Regions from separate parts of the Rhizobium sp. 10N427 genome, predicted to be linked through region 2. Evidence: predicted binding sites of a transcription regulator. Region 2 holds the regulator's gene; the other holds the start of a gene.
The links. The regulator PhoB, encoded in region 2, activates phosphate uptake and scavenging genes when phosphate is short. The targets are predictions, from matches to a motif close to TGTCATNNANCTGTCAT.
Positions count from the first base shown of each region.

Region 1: AC1DIJ_RS06215 (BtaA family protein) is a predicted target of PhoB. The motif match lies at 7,081-7,097, and genes of this name have one in related genera.

Region 1 is NZ_JBFTID010000002.1:349,258-360,376, forward strand. Features, by position in the region: gene AC1DIJ_RS06180 (N-acetylmuramoyl-L-alanine amidase) at 189-950, opposite strand; gene AC1DIJ_RS06185 (J domain-containing protein) at 947-1,654, opposite strand; gene AC1DIJ_RS06190 (pyrophosphate--fructose-6-phosphate 1-phosphotransferase) at 1,990-3,201, shown strand; gene AC1DIJ_RS06195 (LysE family translocator) at 3,260-3,895, shown strand; gene AC1DIJ_RS06200 (transglycosylase SLT domain-containing protein) at 4,021-4,974, shown strand; gene AC1DIJ_RS06205 (serine hydrolase domain-containing protein) at 5,000-6,379, opposite strand; gene AC1DIJ_RS06210 (hypothetical protein) at 6,454-6,921, opposite strand; gene AC1DIJ_RS06215 (BtaA family protein) at 7,145-8,389, shown strand; gene AC1DIJ_RS06220 (class I SAM-dependent methyltransferase) at 8,440-9,060, shown strand; gene AC1DIJ_RS06225 (glycoside hydrolase family 25 protein) at 9,185-9,979, shown strand; gene AC1DIJ_RS06230 (lytic murein transglycosylase) at 10,060-11,119, shown strand, end outside.
Region 2 is NZ_JBFTID010000004.1:20,652-31,770, reverse strand. Features, by position in the region: gene AC1DIJ_RS09890 (substrate-binding domain-containing protein) at 178-1,212, shown strand; gene pstC (phosphate ABC transporter permease subunit PstC) at 1,373-2,854, shown strand; gene pstA (phosphate ABC transporter permease PstA) at 2,851-4,173, shown strand; gene pstB (phosphate ABC transporter ATP-binding protein PstB) at 4,189-5,004, shown strand; gene phoU (phosphate signaling complex protein PhoU) at 5,051-5,764, shown strand; gene phoB (phosphate regulon transcriptional regulator PhoB) at 5,797-6,480, shown strand; gene AC1DIJ_RS09860 (GcrA family cell cycle regulator) at 6,548-7,084, opposite strand; gene AC1DIJ_RS09855 (aspartate aminotransferase family protein) at 7,510-8,709, shown strand; gene argF (ornithine carbamoyltransferase) at 8,749-9,666, shown strand; gene AC1DIJ_RS09845 (Hsp33 family molecular chaperone) at 9,761-10,753, shown strand; gene apaG (Co2+/Mg2+ efflux protein ApaG) at 10,757-11,119, opposite strand, start outside.

The DNA of each region.
Region 1 (11,119 bases), on a different contig from region 2:
ACTGCATGCCGCAGCAATTCTTATCGTTTCAGTTGGCGCCCTTCCGCTACACTATACCCAAGGCGGCGGACGCTGTTCAGCGGCAGGGGTTAGACCATCGCAATGAGGAGATAATAGGGAAATGATGTGGCACTGCACAATTCAAGTGTGAATCGGCAAATTCGCCGGTGAAGGCACCGTCACGCCGCTTAGGAATAGCGGGGCAGCGCGGCAAGCAGGCGATGCAGCGTATCGATCGTCGAGAAATCGGCTATCCCATCCACCCGCTCAGGGCGGAAATGGCGCTGAAAAGCCTCCAACTCACCGGCCATCTTGTCGGAGAATTCACCCGTGATTTCCGTGCCGTAACCATAAAGCGACAGCATCGATTGCAGCGCCTCGATCGGCTGCCCCCGGTCGCCTCGCTGAAAGAACCGCCCGCCGGTGATCGGCGCCGGTTCGACCCAGTGCCCGACCCCTGCTTTGTGCAGCTCTCCCCAGGGAAATCTCTCGCCCGGATCGACCTTGCGAACCGGTGCCACATCGGAATGTCCAAGCACCCTTTCGGGCACGATGGACCAACGTTCGCCACAATCCCGACACAGTTCGATCACTGCCGCAATCTGCTCTTTCGGGAATTCGGGCAGGCCGCCGGGATGGCCGGCATTGGCGATCTCGATGCCGATCGACGCCGAATTGACGTCGTCCTGGCCGTGCCAGCTGCTCTTGCCCGCATGCCAGGCGCGACGGATCTCCGGCACCATCTGCACGACGTCGCCATTCTCATGCACGAAGTAATGCGATGAGACCTGACTTTCCTCGCGACAGAGCCAGTCGAGCGCCGAGTCTGGCGTCGACATGCCCGTATAATGGAGAAGAATGATATCCGGCTTGCGTCCATCCGCGCGTTCGCCATGGTTCGGCGACGGCTTGACGGTGGCCTTGCGGTAATCGGCCTCGAAGGAGGTCATGCTGCCCGGCGTTCCTTTTCGATCGCCGCATAGGCGTCGTTGAGGGCTGCCATCCGCTCATTGGCGATAGCATGAAACTCTTCCGGCACACCGCGCGAGACCAGCCGGTCAGGATGATTTTCGCTGACCAGCGCCAGGTAGCGGCGGCGGATCGTCGGGAAATCGTCAGCCGAGGAAACGCCGAGAACCTTGTAGGGGTCACGGCCGATCGACACATGGCGGGCGGCGATCTGCTCGAAGCGCTGCTCGCTCATCTGAAAGATTTCGGCAATGTGGCGAAGGAAGTTCATTTCCTTCTCATGGATGAGCCCGTCAGCCTTGGCGATGTGGAAGAGACCATCGAGCACATCTTCCAGCACCGGGCAGTTGGCCGCGCAGGTGACGCAGAGCGACGACAGCTTCTCGGCATAGGCCTCGTAACCGGCCACGTCCTGGCGCGCCAGATTATAGAGACGGGCGACATTCTTCGCCTGATCCTGCGGAAATTCAAAGATGTCGCGGAAAGCCTGAACTTCCTTCTCGCTGACGATGCCGTCGGCTTTCGCCATCTTGGCGGAAAGCGCGATCACCGCCACAGAGAAAGCCACCTTCCGGCGCGTCTCCGGATCGCCTTCGAAAACCGTCCGCACGGCCTCGACAACCGCGGAGAGCACGTTGCCCGCGGTATTGCCAATGGCGTTCAGCAGTTTTTCCCAGAAGGACATCGAAGTTTCTCGCATCGCAATATCTGACAACACCATGACCAAATAATCGTTGCTAATGCAAGGCAGCGATTAGTCGTAGGGTTGAAAACACTTTTCACAATTCGGTAATTGTGCGCCGATCTGATGCCGCAATTTGCGTCTCGTCTGAGACAGTTTCCACAGATCTCGGCGATACAGTTTCGCCGCCTGAACCGATTATATCGCCGCTTCCGCCGAGCCTTCGCCTGGAGCGCTGATTTTTCGTCAATTCTTTACTTTACAGGCCTCTTTCCCTGCCGCATGCATGCATTAGCTAAGCGCGTGCAATCGCGCATCGAAGCCGTCTAGGAGGGATTATGGCCAAACAGAAAGTCGCAATGCTGACCGCAGGAGGCCTCGCCCCCTGTCTGTCATCAGCCGTCGGCGGCCTCATCGAACGCTATAGCGATGTCGCTCCCGATATCGAGCTGATCGCCTACAAATCCGGCTATCAGGGCGTACTCCTCGGCGACAGCATCAAGATCACCAAGGACATGCGCGAGAAGGCACCGCTGCTCCACCGCTACGGCGGCTCGCCGATCGGCAACAGCCGCGTCAAGCTCACCAACGCTGCCGACTGCGTCAAGCGCGGCCTGGTCAAGGAAGGCGAAAATCCGCTGCGCGTCGCGGCCGAACGGCTCGCCGCTGACGGCATCACCATCCTTCACACGATCGGCGGCGACGACACCAATACGACGGCAGCCGATCTCGCTGCCTATCTCGCCGCCAACAACTATAACCTGACCGTCGTCGGCCTGCCGAAAACCGTCGATAACGACGTCGTGCCGATCCGCCAGTCGCTTGGCGCCTGGACGGCTGCCGAAGTCGGCGCGTATTTCTTCGACAATGTCAGCAACGAGCAGAGTGCTGCCCCGCGCACCCTCGTCATCCACGAGGTCATGGGCCGCCACTGCGGCTGGCTGACGGCCGCGACCGCCGATGCCTATCTGCGCCGCACGAAGCACAATGAATATGTCGACGGCATGCTGATGAATGCCGGCATGAAGAGCATCGACGCCGTCTACCTGCCCGAGATGGCCTTCGACCTGCAGGCCGAAGCCGCCCGTCTTAAGGAAGTGATGGACCGCACCGGCCACGCCACCGTCTTCGTCTCGGAAGGCGCCTGCCTCGATGCCATCGTCGCCGAGCGCGAAGCCGCCGGCGAGACCATCAAGCGTGACGCTTTCGGCCATGTGAAGATCGACACGATCAATGTCGGCGGCTGGTTCCAGAAGCAGTTTGCGAGCCTTTTGAATGCCGAACGCTCGCTCGTTCAGAAGTCCGGCTATTTCGCCCGCTCGGCCACTGCCAACGTCGACGATCTGCGCCTGATTCAGAGCATGACCGATCTTGCGGTCGAAAGCGCACTCAACAGGGTCTCCGGCGTCACCGGCCACGACGAAGACCAGAACGGCAAGCTGCGCACCATCGAATTCCCCCGCATCAAGGGCGGCAAGGCCTTCGACACCTCGACCAAGTGGTTCGCCGAACTGATGAATAAGATCGGCCAAAAATACCGCGCCGCATGATTGACGCAGGGTTGATATGGTGTCTTTGCTTGTTTCTTGGGGAATAGGAGGAGATTCCATGTCGCTCGAAGCCTGGCTCGCTTTTGCCGCTGCTTCCGCCATTATGCTGGCCATTCCGGGGCCGACGATCCTGCTCGTCGTATCCTATGCGCTCGGCCATGGCCGCAAGACGGCACTGGCGACCGTATCGGGCGTGGCGCTCGGCGATTTCACCGCCATGACCGCCTCTCTCTTCGGTCTCGGCGCCCTGCTCGCGGCGTCCGCGACTCTCTTTACCGTTTTGAAATGGGTGGGCGGCGCCTATCTGATCTGGCTCGGCATCAAGCTCTGGCGCGCCCCGATCATCCCCGGCCCTGTCGCCGACAACGACAATCTGCCGGAAGAAAAGTCGCTGAAGATCTTTCTTCACGCCTATGTGGTGACTGCTCTCAATCCGAAGAGCATCGTCTTCTTCGTCGCCTTCGTCCCGCAGTTCCTGAACCCCGCCGCTCCCTTCTTCGAACAGATGCTGATCATGGAACTCACCTTCCTGGTGCTGGCCACGATCAACGCTTCCAGCTATGCCCTGCTTGCCCATGCCGCCCGCGGCCTGATCCGCAAGGCAAGCGTCCAGCGCGCCGTCAACCGCACAGGCGGAACGTTGCTGATTGCCGCCGGCGCCGTCACCGCCGGCTACCGCCGCATCGCGGCCTGAACGCAATCGCAATTTTCAGCGGGTTGCGACGCCCAGTCGAATAGGTTAATGGGAAAAATCAGTGCTTAGCTTCTCAGTAACTTTTTAAACGCTGCCTGGGCGGCGCGATTCCCGAAAGTGACAGAATGGTAGCGAACGGATTTTCCGGCCTGAAACGCAGTCTGGTCGTTTCGACGATGCTCTGCGGGATCATGACCGGATGCTCGACCGTCGAGTACACCTCACAGGCTGAGTTGAGCGCGGTGCAGACCGTCGTTCCGACGCCGAAGCCGGGTGAAGACGCGATGATGATGGCCGCCGTTCCGGCTGCCGACGGCTCCGCTCCGCAGACCCCGATGGCATTCGCCTCCGCCAATCCACAGGCAACGCCTGCCCTTTCGGCGCAGGCAGCCGTCCTGCCGATGGCCGTTTCCCCTGCCGATGCAGCGTTCCAGCCCGTGGCCGGCGCCAGCGTTGCGACCGAAATTCCGCTGACGCCAGAGATGACCGCGATGCAGTCGGTGATCCCGACGCCGCGTCCGGCAACCCCGGCCTCGCCGTCGACGCAGCTTGCCTTCGCGGCAACGACGCCGCAGAACGGCGCGCTTGCAGCGCTCGCCGTTCAGGCCAGCGCGCCGCGCTCGATGTCGGACTTCTCCTTCGACGAATCGGCCCCGATGGATCCGCCGACGGCACCGCCAATGTTCAGCGACAACGATGCCGACGATGCGCCGACCGCAGAAAAGGGCTTCGTCAGCAAGCTGATCGCCAAATACGCCAAGCTCTACGAGATGCCGGAATCGCTGCTGCATCGCGTCGTTCACCGCGAAAGCCGCTATAATCCGCGCGCCTATAACAAGCGCGGCTATTTCGGCCTGATGCAGATCAAGTACAACACCGCGAAGTCTATGGGCTACGACGGCCAGCCGTCCGGTCTGCTCGATGCCGAGACCAACATCAAATATGCCGCGAAATATCTGCGCGGCGCCTGGCTCGTGTCCGACAACAAGGAAGACGATGCCGTTCGCCTCTATGCCCGCGGCTATTATTACGATGCCAAGCGCAAGGGCATGGACGACGTTGCCCAGGGCAACTACTGAGCCTCACCATCCGTGAACCGAATGGTCAGGGCGCCGACAGCGCCCCGACGATCTGCTTGACCAGCACCTGCGGCCTGTAACCGAGCCGGCTCGGCGTCAGCCCCATGCGGACAACGATGAGACCGGCGGATGGCACGATCGCCACGCTCTGCCCGTCATGCCCCTCCAGCCAGAACGTATCGCCCGGAAGCCCCGCAGCCGCGCTCAGATCGCCGCCTGGGGCCGCAAGCCAGGCCTGCGCCTGCGTATATTTCCCGCCCGACGACTGCGTCGGCGTCCGCATTGTCGCCACGAACCCTTCCGGCAACAGCCGCTGGCCGTTCCAGACGCCATCCTGGATCAAGAACTGCCCGAAGCGCGCCCAGTCGCGCGCCGTCGCGTAGAGATAGGAGCTTCCGGCGAAGGTGCCGCGCGCATCGACCTCCAGCACGGCGCTGGACATGCCGAGCGGCCCGAACAGCGCATCGCGCGGATAATCGAAAGCACTCTGCGGATCACCGAGCCTGTCCATCCAGATGCGGGACAGAAGCACCGCCGTGCCGCTCGAATAACGGAAGCGCTGGCCGGGCTTGTCTTGCAGCGCCGCATTTACCGGCAGGGTCACCATATCGGGGTCGAGATAGAGCATGCGCGTCACATCGGCGACGGCGCCGTAATCCTCGTTGAACGCCAGGCCGCTTTCCATGCCGAGCAGATCGGCAAGGGTAATCGCCGCCCGCCCATCGCCATGCCAGGCGGCAAACAGCTTGGCGTCGTCGAAATTGAGCTTGCCCGACAGCATCACCCGGCCGACTAGCGCCGCATTGACGGTCTTGGTCATCGACCAGCCGAGCAGCGGTGTGCGCGCATCAAATCCGTCGCCATAGCGCTCGGCGACGATCCGGCCATTGTGGACGACGACGATCGCTCGCATCTCCGGACCGGCCAGCGCCTCGTCGGCAAGCAGCGGCGCAAGCTTGCCGTTATTGGCGGCAGCGACCCGCTCGCCCTCGGGCCACAGATCGTCGCTCGGTGGCGGCGCAGCGAGATCCTCTTCGGGCGCGGCATTCATCGCAGCGCCGAAGTCGCCATCGGGAACGCTGGTGCAGCCAAAGGCGCCGCGATAGAGCGCATGGCCCGGCGCAAACAGGCCGAGGATGCGGGCCGATACTTTCCCCTCCTCGCGGTTGACGGAAACGCGGATCAACCGCAGCAGCGGATTTCCGGGCGCCTGAACGTCCTCGGCAAGAACGGTATCCGGATCACGCCCGGCCATGAACACATTCGAGCAGACGATCTTTGCCGCATAGCCGTCACCGACGCGTAGCAGTTCCGGCGGACGAACATAGAGCCACAGCGCCCCGCCGATGACCGCGACGATCACCAGCGCCAGAAGCACCTTCAGGATACGCAGAACTACTCGCATCTTTCTTCCTCCGCCGGTGGAGAGAAGCAGGAAACGCAATCACAAAAAAGGACTCAAATACAAAAGCCGACGCTTTATTTCGGTAGCAGCTGCTTCTTCTCGATTCTCTTCAGGACGGAGAGACAATTTGGATCGCGACGACATCCCTCGATGAGTGCCCTTTGCTCCGCGGTCAGTGTCACGTTGTTCTTGAATTTGATGGTGATCTTGTTCTGGCGTTCACCGTCGGCTGTCGCCGTATAACTGGGTTTGATGACCAGGCTCTTTGCGAATCCCGGCGGAGTCACGTTGACTTCGCTTTCCTGTTTCAGGACGGTCTGACGGGATCCTTTCACGTAGAACTCGACGGTGACGTCATCCACATACATCCCCAGCGTTCTGTCCTTCGCAATGAGGTCGGCTTTCATCGCGGCCAAGCTGCCGGTTGTGTCGAGTAAGGCATCCCGCAAGGTTATCTCGGTCTCAGGTGGAGGTGGCGTGAAGCTACCGCAGGATGTCAAAAACACACCGATTGTTCCAACGCATGCTATTTTTTTGCTCATCCAAGCCCCCTTCGACCGATCCCCCAACCACCTGAGAAGAGCAGAACACACGCTGAAAGCGAGTCCTTTTGTGCAATTCCCCCAAGATTAGCCAACACTCGGCCACGCGAGGCCGTTGTACCAAACGCAGCCGTCGAGCGGACGGCTGCCCACAGCCCGCGTCATCAAACTGTAGCAGCGCCGCGTTAAACGCCCTGAACGCTAAAAACGGTGATGGAATCAGATGACCGAATTTGCACCGGATGCCGGCTTCCGCAAGAACCGGAAACTCAAGGACGCACTCCTCCGCCACAAGGCATTCTCCAAGGAGGGCCTTTCCGAGCGGCTTTTTGGCTTGCTTTTCTCCGGCCTCGTCTATCCGCAGATCTGGGAAGATCCCGATCTCGACATGCAGGCTATGGAGCTGCAGCCGCACCACCGTATCGTCACCATCGGCTCAGGCGGCTGCAACATGCTCGCCTACCTTTCCAAGGCACCGGCCTCGATCGACGTCGTCGATCTGAACCCGCATCACATCGCGCTGAACCGCCTGAAGCTTGCCGCCTTCAAGCATCTGCCTGGTCATGCCGATCTCGTTCGCTTCCTCGCCATGCCGAACGAAGCATCGAACAGCCGCGCCTTCGACCACTACCTCTCTCCAGTTCTCGATGATGCGACGCGCAGCTACTGGAATGGCCGCAAGTTCGGCCGCCGCCGCGTCACCGTCTTCGATCGCAACATCTATGAGACGGGCCTGCTCGGCCGCTTCATCGGCGCCGCCCATCTGCTAGCCCGCCTGCACGGCGTCGATCTGAAGCAGATGACGAAAACGCAGTCGCTGGAAGAGCAGCGCGCCTTCTTCGATCAGCAGGTCGCTCCTCTCTTCGAAAAGCCCGTCGTGCGCTGGATCACCGGCCGCAAGAGCTCGCTGTTCGGCCTCGGCATCCCGCCGCAGCAATATGACGAGCTTGCAAGCCTCGCCGCCGATCATTCGATCGCGCCGGTTCTGCGCCACCGTCTCGAGAAGCTCGCCTGTCATTTCCCGATGCGCGACAACTATTTCGCCTGGCAGGCCTTCGCGCGCCGCTACGCCGCTGGCGACGAAGGTCCGCTACCGACCTATCTCAAGCCGGAGCATCATGAGGTGATCCGCGCCAATGTCGATCGGGTCACGGTTCATCATGCCAACTTCACCGAGCTGCTGGCTGGCGAGCCCGCCGCATCGCGCGACCGCTATATCCTGCTCGATGCGCAGGATTGGATGACCGACGAGCAGCTGAACGGCCTCTGGGCCGAGATCAGCCGCACCGCCCGCCCCGGCGCCCGCGTCATCTTCCGCACGGCTGCGGAGAAGAGCATCATCGAGGGACGCCTGTCGCCGGCGATCCGCGATCAGTGGGACTACTTCGAAGACAAGTCGCGCGATATGACGGCACTCGATCGCTCCGCGATCTACGGCGGCTTCCACATCTACGGGAAGAAGGCGTGACAGAGATCCGCACGCTTCCGGACGATCGCTCCGAGGCACATGCCGGCCTGATGGACGGCATGTACCGCTACCAGCGCCATATCTACGATCTGACGCGGAAATACTATCTGCTCGGCCGCGACAAGACGATCCGCGGCCTCGATGTACCCAAGGGTGGCACGCTGCTCGAAGTCGGCTGCGGCACAGGCCGCAACCTGGCGCTCGCCCACAAGCGCTTTCCGGATGCCCGGCTCTATGGCCTCGACATCTCGCAGGAGATGCTGATCTCCGCACGCAAGACTTTCGCGACGAAAGCCACGCTGCCCGACTTCCGCGTTGCCGACGCCACCGCCTTCACCCCGCGCGAGTTCGGCGCCGCCGGTTTCGATCGCATCTTGATCTCCTACGCCCTGTCGATGATCCCCGATTGGGAACGCGCCATCGACGCTGCGATCGCCGCACTCAACCCCGGCGGCCAGCTGCACATTGTCGATTTCGGCCAGCAGGAGGGTCTTCCCGGCTGGTTCAGAGCCCTGCTCCAGGGATGGCTGACAAAATTCCACGTCACGCCGCGCGCCAATCTGCGCGAGGTTCTGGAAGCCCAAGCCCATGAAAACGGTGCAGGATTGGCCTTTGAGACGATCGGCGGCGGCTATGCCTGGCAGGCTGTCATATCCGCCAGGCGCGCATAATTCGCTTGAAACTAACCGATTTTTTACGTTGATATGGTGAAAAGAGGATTATTCCTCGGCTGCATTCGTCTTCGAAGGTCATGCTGTGGGGCAAGTAGATCATTCGTTACATGACGGGATACCCATGCGCAGGCTGTTGTTTTGCGTTTTGCCGCTGGCACTTATGCTCGCCGGTTGCAGCTCCACGGGCTATGACTATCTCGAAACCGCTTCGATAAAGAAGAGCCGTTTCCAGGACACCGATCCGCAGGATTTCGGCGCCAAGACCCCGCATCAGAACGATATCCACGGCATCGATATCTCCAAGTGGCAGGGCGATATCGACTGGCAGACGGTGAAATCCTCCGGCGTGTCCTTCGCCTTCATCAAGGCGACCGAGGGCAAGGACCGCGTCGATCCGCGCTTCAGCGAATACTGGCAGCGCGCCCGCGCCGTCGGCATTCCGCATGCGCCCTATCACTTCTACTATTTCTGTTCCTCCGCAGACGAACAGGCCGACTGGTTCATCCAGAATGTGCCGAAGGAGGCGATGCGCCTGCCGCCGGTTCTCGATGTCGAATGGAACGGCGAATCCAAGACCTGCCGCCTTCGCCCGGATCCGGCAACAGTGCGCTCCGAGATGAAGCGGTTCATGGACCGGCTGGAAGCCTATTACGGCAAGCGGCCGATCATCTACACCTCCGTCGATTTCCATCGCGAGAATCTGCAGGGCTATTTCCAGGACTACCATTTCTGGGTCCGTTCCACCGCAAAACACCCCGAAGTCACCTATGCCGACCGCCGCTGGGCCTTCTGGCAATACACCTCGACGGGCGTCATTCCGGGCATCCAGGGGCCGACCGACATCAATGTGTTCGCAGGCAATCAGAAGAACTGGAACAATTGGGTCGCTGCGGTTTCCAAGGATAGAAATTCTTAGTAACGTCCACCGAACTTTCTTGCTTCCGTCACATTCATCTGTGAAAGCGGCGGACATATTTCGGATATAAGGACGAACCCATGCACCGCTCGCTCGCAAGCCGCTCTGCACTTGCTCTTCTGTTTGCCGTCACCTCAGCAACCACGGTATTTGCACAGCAGGCGGCAGCCCCTGCCCCGGCGGCTCCGGCCGCGCCGCAGGCGCCGGCTGTTGCCTGCGACGGCGATCTCGCGCAGTTCCTGGCAGGTGTCAAAGCCGATGCGATTGCCGCCGGTGCCACCGCCGAGGCTGCCGATCAGGCGCTTGCAGGCGCCGAGATCGACCCCAAGGTTCTGAGCCGCGACCGCGCACAGGGCGTCTTCAAGCAGACCTTCCTCGAATTCTCGCAGCGCACCGTCAGCCAGGCGCGCCTCGACATCGGCCGCCAGAAGATGAAGCAGTATGCCGACGTGTTCGCCAAGGCCGAGCAGGATTACGGCGTACCGGCCGGCGTCATCACCGCCTTCTGGGCGATGGAAACCGACTTCGGCGCCGTACAGGGCGATTTCAACACCCGCAACGCGCTGGTGACGCTCGCCCATGATTGCCGCCGCCCCGAACTTTTCCGTCCGCAGCTGATCGCGCTGATCGAGATGGTCCAGCACGGCGACCTCGACCCGGCCACCAACACCGGCGCATGGGCCGGCGAAATCGGCCAGGTTCAGATGCTGCCACGCGACATCATCGCCTATGGCATGGACGGCGATGGCGACGGCCACGTCCGCCTGAAGCAGAGCGGCCCCGACGCCATCCTGACCGCCGCCAAGTTCATCCAGCATCTCGGCTTCGAGCGCGGCCAGCCCTGGCTGCAGGAAGTCACCCTTCCCGATAACCTTCCGTGGGAAAAGTCGGGCCTCGGCGGCACGATGAAGGCGGGCGACTGGTTTGCTCTCGGCGTCAAGCCGCGTGACGGCAACACGAACTTCGGCGAGCTCGAAGGCGATCTCGTTTTGCCGCAGGGCCGCCTCGGACCGGCATTCATCGCCTATCCGAACTTCAAGATCTATCTCGAATGGAACAAGTCCTTCATCTACACGACGTCAGCAGCCTATTTCGGTACCCGCCTCTCCGGCGCCCAGCCCTACCAGAAGGGCACGCCGG
Region 2 (11,119 bases):
TAACATCCAAAATTTTTATTATTTCATTTCAATAATTTAACCTGTCACAAATGTTTCACCAAAGTGACATAAAAGCTCTGTGCATCAGGGGCTAAAGAGTGGCTGCCGATGAAAAAAGGCAATGCGAGGGCCCTGGGGGGCCTGCCCACACAAAGCCCAATGCCGGGAGATTTTTTGATGAACACGCTTAAACTTACCGTTGCCGCTCTTGCCGCAACCGTTGCTTTTGCAGGCGCTGCAGCCGCTCGCGACCAGATCCAGGTTGCCGGCTCGTCCACCGTTCTGCCTTACGCTAAGATCGTCGCTGAATCCTTCGGCGAAACCTTCACCAACTTCAAGACGCCGGTCGTTGAATCCGGCGGCACGGGCGCTGGCCTCAAGGAATTCTGCAAGGGCGTTGGCGAAGACACCATCGACGTTGCAAACGCTTCGCGTCCGATCAACAAGAACGAACTGGAAGCCTGCAAGACCGCTGGCGTCACCGACATCCAGGAAGTGAAGATCGGTTATGACGGTATCGTCTTCGCAACCGACTCGTCCAACCCTGACGTCGCCTACGTTCCTGAGGACCTCTACAAGGCTCTCGCTGCGCAGGTCGTCGTTGACGGCAAGCTCGTTGCCAACCCTTACAAGAAGTGGTCGGAAGTCAATCCGAAGCTCCCGGCTGTTGATATCGCTGCCTACATCCCGGGCGAAAAGCACGGCACCCGCGAAGTCTTCGAACTGAACGTTTTGGCCGCCGGCTGCAAGGCTTCGGGCGCACTCGACGTCATCGCCAAGGAAATCACCGATAAGGCCGCTCAGCAGAAGGCTTGCGTCGCGGTCCGTAAGGACGGCGCTGCAGTCGATATCGACGGCGACTATCCGGAAACGCTGGCACGCATCGCTGCCAACAAGACCGGCGTTGGTGTATTCGGCCTCTCCTTCTACGAAAACAACGCTGACAAGCTCAAGGTTGCTTCGATGAGCGGTATCGTTCCGTCGACCGAGACCATCGCTGACGGCACCTACCCGGTTTCCCGCCCGCTGTTCTTCTACGTCAAGAAGGCACATCTCGGCGCCGTTCCCGGCCTGAAGGAATACGTCAACTTCTTCGTATCCGACCAGATGATCGGCCCTGACAGCCCGCTCGTCGAATACGGCCTCGTGGCTGCTCCGGACGCCGAGCGCGAAGAGATCCGCAAGGCCGTAGAAGCCGAAAAGACGATGTAATCAATAAGCTGGCGCGGTGCCTTGGGGGGTGCCGCGCCGGTTTTCGACTGAGGTACCCTTGCCCGGTCAGGCGCAAGGTTTCGAGTTTCTCCATGATTGGGAAGTCGGCGGCGATATCGCAGCCTGTGCTTTTGGGGCCGAGCGCCTGGGGACGTAAAGAATGAGCACATCCATTATACTCTTGTGTCTCGTGGTGCTTGGCGCGCTGGCCTATGTGGCCGCCCGCAGCCGGGCCACGGCACTTGCCGGGGGCAAGTCTTCCGTGCTGCATTCGCGGCCGGGTTATTACGGCGCTTATGCCGCCATTTGGGCCATCCTTCCGGCCCTGATCGTTCTCTGTGTCTGGCTCGCCGCCAGCCCAGGCATCATCGAATCCACCGTCCGCAAATCCTTTCCCGACGATGTGAAGGCGAAGACCACTGCCGAGCAGGATCTGAGCTACAGCATGGTCGCGACCGTCGGCCGCGGCCTGAACCTGCTCACATCCGAAGAAGTCACGGCAGTCGGTTCCGACACCAAGGCAGTTCAGGCAAAGCTCAACGAGAAGGGCGTCCCGCTCGCCGGTGAGCCGCAGCCCTACATGCTCGATGCCGCCAAGCTGCTGAATGCCGAAAGCGCTTCCAGCCGTCTGATCATGAGCGCGATCGTCCTCGTACTTGCTGTCGGCGGCGCGCTTTACGCCCTGCGCGGCGTCAAGCCACGCTTCAGGGCCCGCAACCGCGTCGAGCGCGTCATGCTCTGGGGTCTGTTGCTGTCTTCGTCGATCGCCATTCTGACGACCATCGGCATCGTTCTGTCGATGCTGTCGGAAGCCATTCGCTTCTTCGCCAGCGTTCCCGCCGCAGACTTCTTCTTCGGCACCGTCTGGGATCCGCGCTTCGCGGGTGCCGGCAGCTCGTCCTTCGGTCAGTTCGGCCTGATCCCGCTGTTGCTCGGCACGCTCTATATCGGCGCCGTCGCCATGCTGGTCGCCGTACCGGTCGGCCTCTTCGCTGCCATCTACATGGCCGAATACGCTTCGCCGAAAATTCGTTCGCTTGCCAAGCCGCTGCTCGAAGTTCTGGCCGGTATCCCGACCATCGTCTACGGCTTCTTCGCGCTCGTCACCGTCGGCCCGTTCCTGCGCGATCTGTCGTCGCAGGTCAGCGGTCTCCTGACCGGCGACTACACGAACTTCATCCAGGCGCAGAGCGTTCTGACCGCCGGTATCGTCATGGGCATCATGCTGATCCCCTACGTGTCCTCGCTGTCCGACGATATCATCACCGCCGTGCCGCGTGCGCTGCGTGACGGTTCGCTTGGCCTCGGCGCAACGCGCTCCGAAACCATCAAGAAGGTCGTGCTTCCCGCCGCTCTTCCGGGTATCGTCGGTGCGCTGCTGATGACCGCATCGCGCGCCATCGGCGAAACGATGATCGTCGTGCTTGCGGCCGGTGTTGCCGCCCGTATCCAGATCAATCCCTTCGAGCCGATGACGACGGTGACGGTCAAGATCGTCAATCAGCTGACGGGTGACCTCGAGTTCACCTCGCCGCAGACGCTAGTCGCCTTCGCGCTCGGCATTACGCTCTTCTTCATCACGCTTTGCCTCAATATCTACGCGCTCTACATCGTGCGCAAATACCGGGAGCAGTACGAATGACGAATATTGTTTCTCCCGTTGCAGGCATCACTGTCTCCAAGGCTCCGGCACGCCGCGACATCGGCATCAAGCGCCGCTATGCCGCAGAACGCCGCTTCCAGGCCTATGGCATCGCTGCCATATCTTTTGGCCTGATCTTCCTGGCGATCCTGCTCTCGACGGTCATCCGCCAGGGCTATACCGCCTTCCAGCAGACGGCGATCACGCTTCCGGTGGAATTCACCGAAAAGACGATCGACCCGAGCAACAAGCGTGCGACCGATCCGTCGGTCCTCGTCTCCGCCAACTACGGCGCTCTGCTGCGTGACGCCATCGTCAAGCAGCTGAATGTCAACGCCTCGAGCCGTCCTGACGTCCGCGATGCTTCGGCCATGCTCTCCAAGGGCGCTCCTATCCAGCTGCGCGATATGGTCGTCTCCGACCCGTCGATCATCGGCAAGACGGTCAATGTCACGGTGCTTGCCGACGCCAATATCGATAGCGCCAGCAAGGGCCAGATCGATCTCTCTGTCGATGAGAAGAACCGCAAGGTGAACGACAAGCAGGTCGGCTGGATGAACGAGCTGAAGGCAAGCGGTGCTCTCTTCAAGCAGTTCAACACAGGCCTCTTCGTCAATGGCAATTCCAGCCGTCCGGAAGCAGCAGGTCTGGGCGTTGCGCTCATCGGCTCGCTCTACCTGATGCTGATCGTTCTGGTTCTTGCTCTGCCGATCGGTGTCGCCGCCTCGATCTATCTCGAGGAGTTTGCGCCGAAGAACAAGCTGACCGATCTGATCGAGGTCAACATCAACAACCTCGCTGCCGTTCCGTCGATCGTTTACGGTCTGCTCGGCCTCTCCGTCTTCATCAACTTCATGGGTCTGCCGCGTTCCGCGTCGCTGGTCGGTGGCCTGGTGCTGACGCTGATGACCCTGCCGACCATCATTATCGCCACGCGTGCTGCGTTGCGTGCCGTACCGCCGTCGATCCGCTCGGCCGCTCTCGGTCTCGGCGCATCGAAGATGCAGATGGTGTTCCACCACGTTCTGCCGCTTGCCATGCCGGGCATCCTGACCGGTACCATCATCGGCCTTGCGCATGCGCTCGGCGAAACCGCGCCGCTTCTGCTGATCGGCATGGTCGCCTTCGTTGCCAATGCGCCGACCACGCCGCTCGATCCGTCCACGGCACTTCCGGTCCAGGTCTATATGTGGGCCAACGAAGCCGAACGCGCCTTCGTGGAGCGTACCTCGGGTGCCATCATCGTCCTGCTCCTGTTCCTGATTGTCATGAACATCGGAGCCATCCTCTTGCGCCGTCGCTTTGAGCGCCGCTGGTAAACGGAGTAGAAACCCATGAACATGTTGACAGAAGCAGCAGTTGAGAAGGCTCTGGACCAGAAGATGAACAGCATCCCTTACAAGATGATCGGCCAGGACGTTTCCGTCTATTACGGCGAAAAGCGCGCTCTCTTCGACGTCAAGCTGAACATCCGCGAAAACACCGTGACTGCGCTCATCGGCCCGTCCGGCTGCGGCAAGTCCACTTTCCTGCGCAGCCTGAACCGCATGAACGATACGATCGACAATTGCCGCGTCACCGGCAAGATCACGCTCGATGGCGATGATATCTACGATCCGGATATCGACGTCGTCGAACTTCGCGCCCGCGTCGGCATGGTGTTCCAGAAGCCGAACCCGTTCCCGAAGACGATCTATGAAAACGTCGCCTACGGCCCGCGCATTCACGGTCTCGCCAAGTCGAAGGCCGACATGGACCAGATCGTCGAGACCAGCCTGCAGCGCGCCGGCCTCTGGAACGAGGTCAAGGACCGCGTGCATGAATCCGGCACCGGCCTGTCCGGCGGCCAGCAGCAGCGCCTCTGCATCGCCCGCGCCGTCGCCGTCAGCCCTGAAGTCATCCTCATGGACGAACCCTGCTCGGCGCTCGACCCGATCGCCACCGCAAAGGTCGAGGAGCTGATCCACGAGCTGCGCGAAAGCTACACGATCGTCATCGTGACGCACTCCATGCAGCAGGCGGCCCGCGTCTCGCAGCGCACCGCCATGTTCCACCTCGGCAACCTCGTCGAGGAGAACGACACCGACAAGATGTTCACCAATCCGGACGATCCGCGCACCCAGGACTACATCATGGGCCGCTTCGGCTGATCTTTGGCGTCACGACTTCCGATAGAGACACTCAAGGACATTTCCCATGGCATCGACACATATCTTTTCTGCATATGACGAAGATCTGAAGTTCCTGACCCGCCGCATCTCCGAAATGGGCGGTCTGGCGGAACAGATGGTCTCCGACGCTGTGCGCGCGCTGGTCAACGGCGATGGCGCACTGGCGCAGAAGGTCATCTCCGACGACGTGATCCTCGATCACGCCGAGCGCGAGATCAACGACAAGGCGATCGTCACCATCGCCCGCCGCCAGCCAATGGCGTCGGACCTGCGCGAGATCATGGGTTCGATCCGCATCGCTGCCGACCTCGAGCGCGTCGGCGATCTCGGCAAGAACACCGCCAAGCGCGTCATCGCCGTGCAGAGCACCGGCGTTCCGCGCAAGCTTGGCCGCGGCCTGGAGCATCTCTCCGAACTGGCGCTCGTCCAGCTCAAGGAAGTGCTCGACGTCTACACGACGCGCGCTGCCGATAAGGCGAAGTCGATCCGCGAGCGCGACGAGGAAATCGACGCGATGTACACCTCGCTGTTCCGCGAGCTTCTGACCTACATGATGGAAGATCCGCGCAACATCACCAGCTGCACACACCTTCTGTTCTGTGCCAAGAACATCGAGCGCATCGGCGACCACGCCACCAACATCGCAGAAACCATCTACTACATGGCGACCGGCGCCCAGCCGGAGGGCGAGCGTCCGAAGGACGACACCGCCAACACCGTCGGCGCGGTCACGGAATAATATCCGGACCGGGCCTCAGGAGACAGAACAGAATGATCCCGAGAGTTGCAGTCGTTGAAGACGAAGAAGCACTGAGCGTGCTTCTTCGTTACAATCTCGAAGCCGAAGGTTTCGAGGTCGACACCATCCTGCGCGGCGATGAGGCGGAAATCCGCCTTCAGGAGCGGACGCCGGACCTTCTTATCCTTGATTGGATGCTGCCTGGCGTATCAGGCATCGAGCTTTGCCGCCGGCTGCGCATGCGCCCGGAGACCGAGCGCCTGCCGATCATCATGCTGACGGCGCGCGGCGAGGAAAGCGAACGCGTTCGTGGCCTCTCGACCGGTGCCGACGACTATGTCGTCAAGCCGTTCTCGACGCCCGAGCTCGTCGCACGCGTCAAGGCGATGCTGCGCCGCGCCAAGCCCGAGGTTTTGTCGACCGTGCTGAAATGCGGCGATATCGAACTCGACCGCGAGACGCACCGCGTTCATCGCAAGACCCGCGAAGTCCGTCTCGGACCGACCGAATTTCGCCTGCTGGAATTCCTGATGGCCTCTCCCGGCCGCGTCTTCTCGCGCTCGCAGCTTCTGGACGGCGTCTGGGGTCACGACATCTATGTCGACGAGCGCACCGTCGATGTCCATGTCGGCCGTCTGCGCAAGGCGCTGAACTTCTCCAACATGCAGGATGTCATCCGCACCGTTCGCGGCGCTGGATATTCGATGGAAGCTTGAAGCTTTCGGAATTGAGACCACAAAAAAACGGGCCGCGAGGCCCGTTTTTCGTTTGTGCTTACCCGGCTCAGTTTGCCCGGGCTGCTGCCCTGCGGCGCTCGTTGACCGGCTGGTAGGCCAGGCGCTGGTGGTAGGTGCAGTAAGGCGAAGAATCCGGGCTTTCGCAGCCGCAGAAGTGGAAATCGTCCTTCAAGGGATCGCCGACCGGCCACTTGCAGGTGCGCTCGGTGAGCTCCGTCAGGCCGAGACGGCGGGAAATCGGGACGATCACGTTCTTGGCGGGACGGTATTCCATCTCCTCCATGACGTCGATCTCGATCTCTTCCTTCAGCATCGTCGCGCCCTGCTGGCGGGTGACCGTACGGGTCGTCGCCAGACGCGATGCGTAGGTTGGGGCGCGGGGTGCTGCCGCCGTACGCTTGGGAGCGCGCGCAGCCGTGGCGTTGCCGCCGGCCTTCGCACGGCCCGGCAGCGCCAGACGGTGAACCTTGCCGATAACGGCGTTACGGCTGACGCCGCCAAGCTGGGCAGCGATCTGGCTCGCGCTCAGCCCTTCGGACCACAGTTTCTTGAGTTTCTCGACCCGCTCGTCTGTCCAGTTCATGCCCTGTGTCTCCGCCGTTTAAGCGTTGCGAAGGCAGAATCCCTCACTGTTTGCCCCGGACGAATCCGGCACAAGAAACGCTTGACTAATTTTGGTGACTAGTTCCGCCGCATGCAGTCTAGTAATTGAGTTTTAACCTAGTGTGAGGCTGACTCCGTGACAAGAGTCGCAGGAATCCGGATGAATCGAATTCGGGGTTTTCCCCAACTTGCTTCCCCTGAGAGTCATTTCTGCAACATTAGCTGTTGATAAAACGCGACATTGCTTGAGCGTCTCTCAGAAGCCACGAAAGCCGCAGTTTTGTTGACATTGCAGTGCGAAAAGTAAATAGTGCCAGTCGCCGCCGAAAGGCGGCATTTTTAATTTTTCGGACCTGGTTTTTAGCCGGAGTCCGGTTGCCCGTAACGCTGACAGGAGACCGCGCCATGGCTGAAGCCGCGCCGCTATATGATACCTATTCTCGTGCCCCATTGCGGTTCGAGCGAGGTGAGGGCGTGTGGCTGATTACCGAAAGCGGCGAACGATATCTGGATTTCGGTGCCGGCGTTGCCGTGACCTCGGTCGGCCACAGCAATCCGCATGTCGTGGATACCCTGAAGGCGCAGGCCGACAAGGTCTGGCACCTGTCCAACATCTATGAAATCCCCGGGCAGGAAAAGCTCGCCAGGCGGCTGACGGAGGCGACTTTCGCCGACAAGGTGTTCTTCACCAATTCCGGCGCGGAAGCCCTGGAATGCGCGATCAAGACCGCACGCCGCTATCAGTATTCGAAGGGCCATCCCGAGCGTTTCCATATCATCACCTTCGAAGGCGCCTTCCACGGCCGTACGCTGGCGACGATCGCTGCCGGCGGGCAAGAGAAGTATCTCGAAGGTTTCGGCCCCAAGGCCCCTGGCTTCGACCAGGTGCCCTTTGGCGATATCGACGCTGTGCGCGCCGCAATCACCGATGCGACCGCAGGTATTCTGATCGAGCCGGTTCAGGGCGAGGGTGGCATTCGCCCGGTGACCACAGAGTTCATGAAGGCGCTGCGCGCGCTCTGCGACGAGAAGGGCCTGCTGCTCATTCTCGACGAGGTCCAGACGGGCGTCGGCCGTACCGGCAAGTTCTTTGCCTATGAGTGGTCCGGCGTGACCCCTGACATCATGGCTGTCGCCAAGGGCATCGGTGGCGGCTTCCCGCTCGGCGCCTGCCTGGCAACGGCGGAAGCTGCGTCCGGCATGAAGGCCGGCACCCACGGCTCGACCTATGGCGGCAATCCGCTGGCCATGGCCGTCGGCGGCGCCGTGCTCGACATCGTCCTTGCCGAAGGCTTCTTGCAACATGTCCGTGATGTGGCTCTGGTCTTCCGCCAGGGCCTCGCATCGCTCAAGGACCGCTATCCCGATGTGATCGAGGATATCCGCGGCGAGGGCTTGCTGCTCGGTATCAAGGCCGCCGTTCCCTCGACTGAACTCCTGGCTGCCATCCGCGGCGCCCACCTGCTTGGCGTGCCCGCCGGTGACAATGTCGTGCGCCTGCTGCCGCCTTTGGTCGTCACTGCCGAGGAGGCCCGCGAGGGTCTTGCCCGCATTGAGCAGGCTGCCGAAAGCATTCGCGCATCGAAGGCCAAGAAGACGGCTTGAACGGATAGATGCCTTCCGGGGCAAACAGGTAAGGACGACATGGCTTCCCCCAAACACTTCCTCGATCTTTCGGCGATGAGCTCTGCCGATCTGCGCGTCATCATGGACGACGCGATGCTGCGCAAGCAGGCGTTCAAAGCAGGCAAGGGCGACAAGCCGCTGGCCGGCAAGATGCTGGCGATGATCTTCGAAAAGCCTTCCACACGGACGCGCGTCTCCTTCGATGTCGGCATGCGCCAGCTGGGTGGCGAGACGCTGTTCCTCTCGGGCACCGAGATGCAGCTCGGCCGCGCCGAGACGATCGGCGACACGGCCAAGGTTCTGTCGCGCTATGTCGACGCGATCATGATCCGCACCACCGAGCATCACCGCATGCTGGAGCTTGCCGAACACGCAACGGTACCGGTGATCAATGCGCTGACGGATGATACGCATCCCTGCCAGATCATGGCCGACATCATGACCTTCGAAGAGCATCGCGGCCCGGTCAAGGGCAAGACGATCGCCTGGACCGGCGACGGCAACAACGTGCTGCATTCGCTGGTCGAAGGAGCTGCCCGTTTCGGCTACCGCATGAACATGGCTGTCCCCCTTGGTTCCGAGCCGAAGGATCACTATCTGAACTGGGCCCGCAATGAGGGCGCCGAAATCATGCTCAGCCATGATGCCGACCGTGCGGTCGAAGGCGCCGATTGCGTGGTAACCGATACCTGGGTCTCCATGAATCAGGAACATCGGGCTCGCGGTCACAACGTCTTCCAGCCCTATCAGGTCAATCAGGCTTTGATGGCGAAAGCAGGCAAGGATGCATTGTTCATGCATTGCCTGCCGGCTCATCGTGGTGAGGAAGTGACGGACGATGTGATCGATGGCCCGCAATCCGTGGTCTTCGATGAAGCGGAAAACCGTCTTCATGCGCAGAAATCGATTCTTGCATGGTGCCTGGGCGCGATCTGAACCATATTGGACGCCACATCCGGCCTGATGGCTTGGTGGCCGCGCGAGCGGGAAGACAGCTTGGTCTGCCGCTCTGACGACTAGGAGTAAGACCATGGCAGACACAGCCGCCGCTCTCAACGAGCTTCATTTCGCCGGCGATGATCACGTCGTCCCATTTCAGGTTGAAGGCCTGGATGTGCGTGGCCGCGCCGTCCAGCTCGGCCCGATGCTCGACGCCATCCTTGAGCGCCACCACTATCCCGCACCCGTCGCCCGGCTTCTGGCCGAAGTCGTGGTCCTGACGGTTCTGCTCGGCACGTCGCTGAAATTCGAAGGCAAGTTCACGGTACAGACCAAGGGCGATGGCCCTGTCGACCTGCTTGTTGCCGATTTTGCGACACCGGAGAACGTGCGCGCCTATGCGCGTTTCGATCATGCGCTGCTCGATCAGGCGATCGCCGACGGCCAGACCGAACCCGAGCAGCTGCTCGGCAAGGGCGTGCTGGCGTTCACCATCGATCAGGGCAAGTTCAGCCAGCCCTATCAGGGCATCGTCGAACTCGACGGTACCTCGCTCGAGGATATTGCCGGCGTCTATTTCCGCCAATCCGAACAGATCCCGACGCGCGTCCGTCTGGCGGCTGCCGAACTTCTCGACCGCGACAGCAGCGGCAAGCCGCGGCATCGCTGGCGGGCAGGGGGGCTTGTCGCCCAGTTCCTGCCGGAAGCGCCCGAGCGCATGCGCCAGCCGGATCTGCATGGCGGAGACGGCGATGAAATTTCGAAAGGTCTGAAGGAAGATGACGCCTGGGCAGAAGCCCGCGCCATGGTCGAGACCATCGACGCCGACGAGCTGACGGATCCGCTGGTCGGAACCGAGCGGCTTCTCTATCGCCTGTTCCATGAGCGCGGTGTTCGCGTTTTCGAGGCCAAACAGGTCTACGACCGCTGCAGCTGTTCACGTGAAAAAATCGGCGGCGTTCTAAAGGGCTTTTCGGCGGAGGAGATCGAGGCCAGCCAGGAGAACGGCGAGATCGCCGTCACCTGTGAATTCTGCTCGACCACCTATCGTTTCGAGCCGGCAGAGCTGCAGCCGGCCGAATGACGGTCAGTTCAGCACTCTGAGAAGGCCGGGTGAATCCAGGGAGAAGGCGGGTATCTCGACATCGAAGAGCTCGCCTTCGTCCGTTTCCATCTGGTAATGGCCGAACATCAGCCCCGATGGCGTATCGAGCGGGCAACCGGACGAATATTCATAGGTATCGCCGGGCTCCAGCCGTGGCTGCTCGCCGACGACTCCGGGTCCCGTCACCTCGTCGACCACGCCGTTCTGGTCCGTTATGTTCCAGTAACGGTTGACGAGTTTGACTGACAGGCCGGAATTGTTGCTGATGACGATGCGGTATCCCCAGACATAGCGATCGTCGTCCGGATCGGATTGCTCCTCCAGATAAAACGGCTCGACAACAAC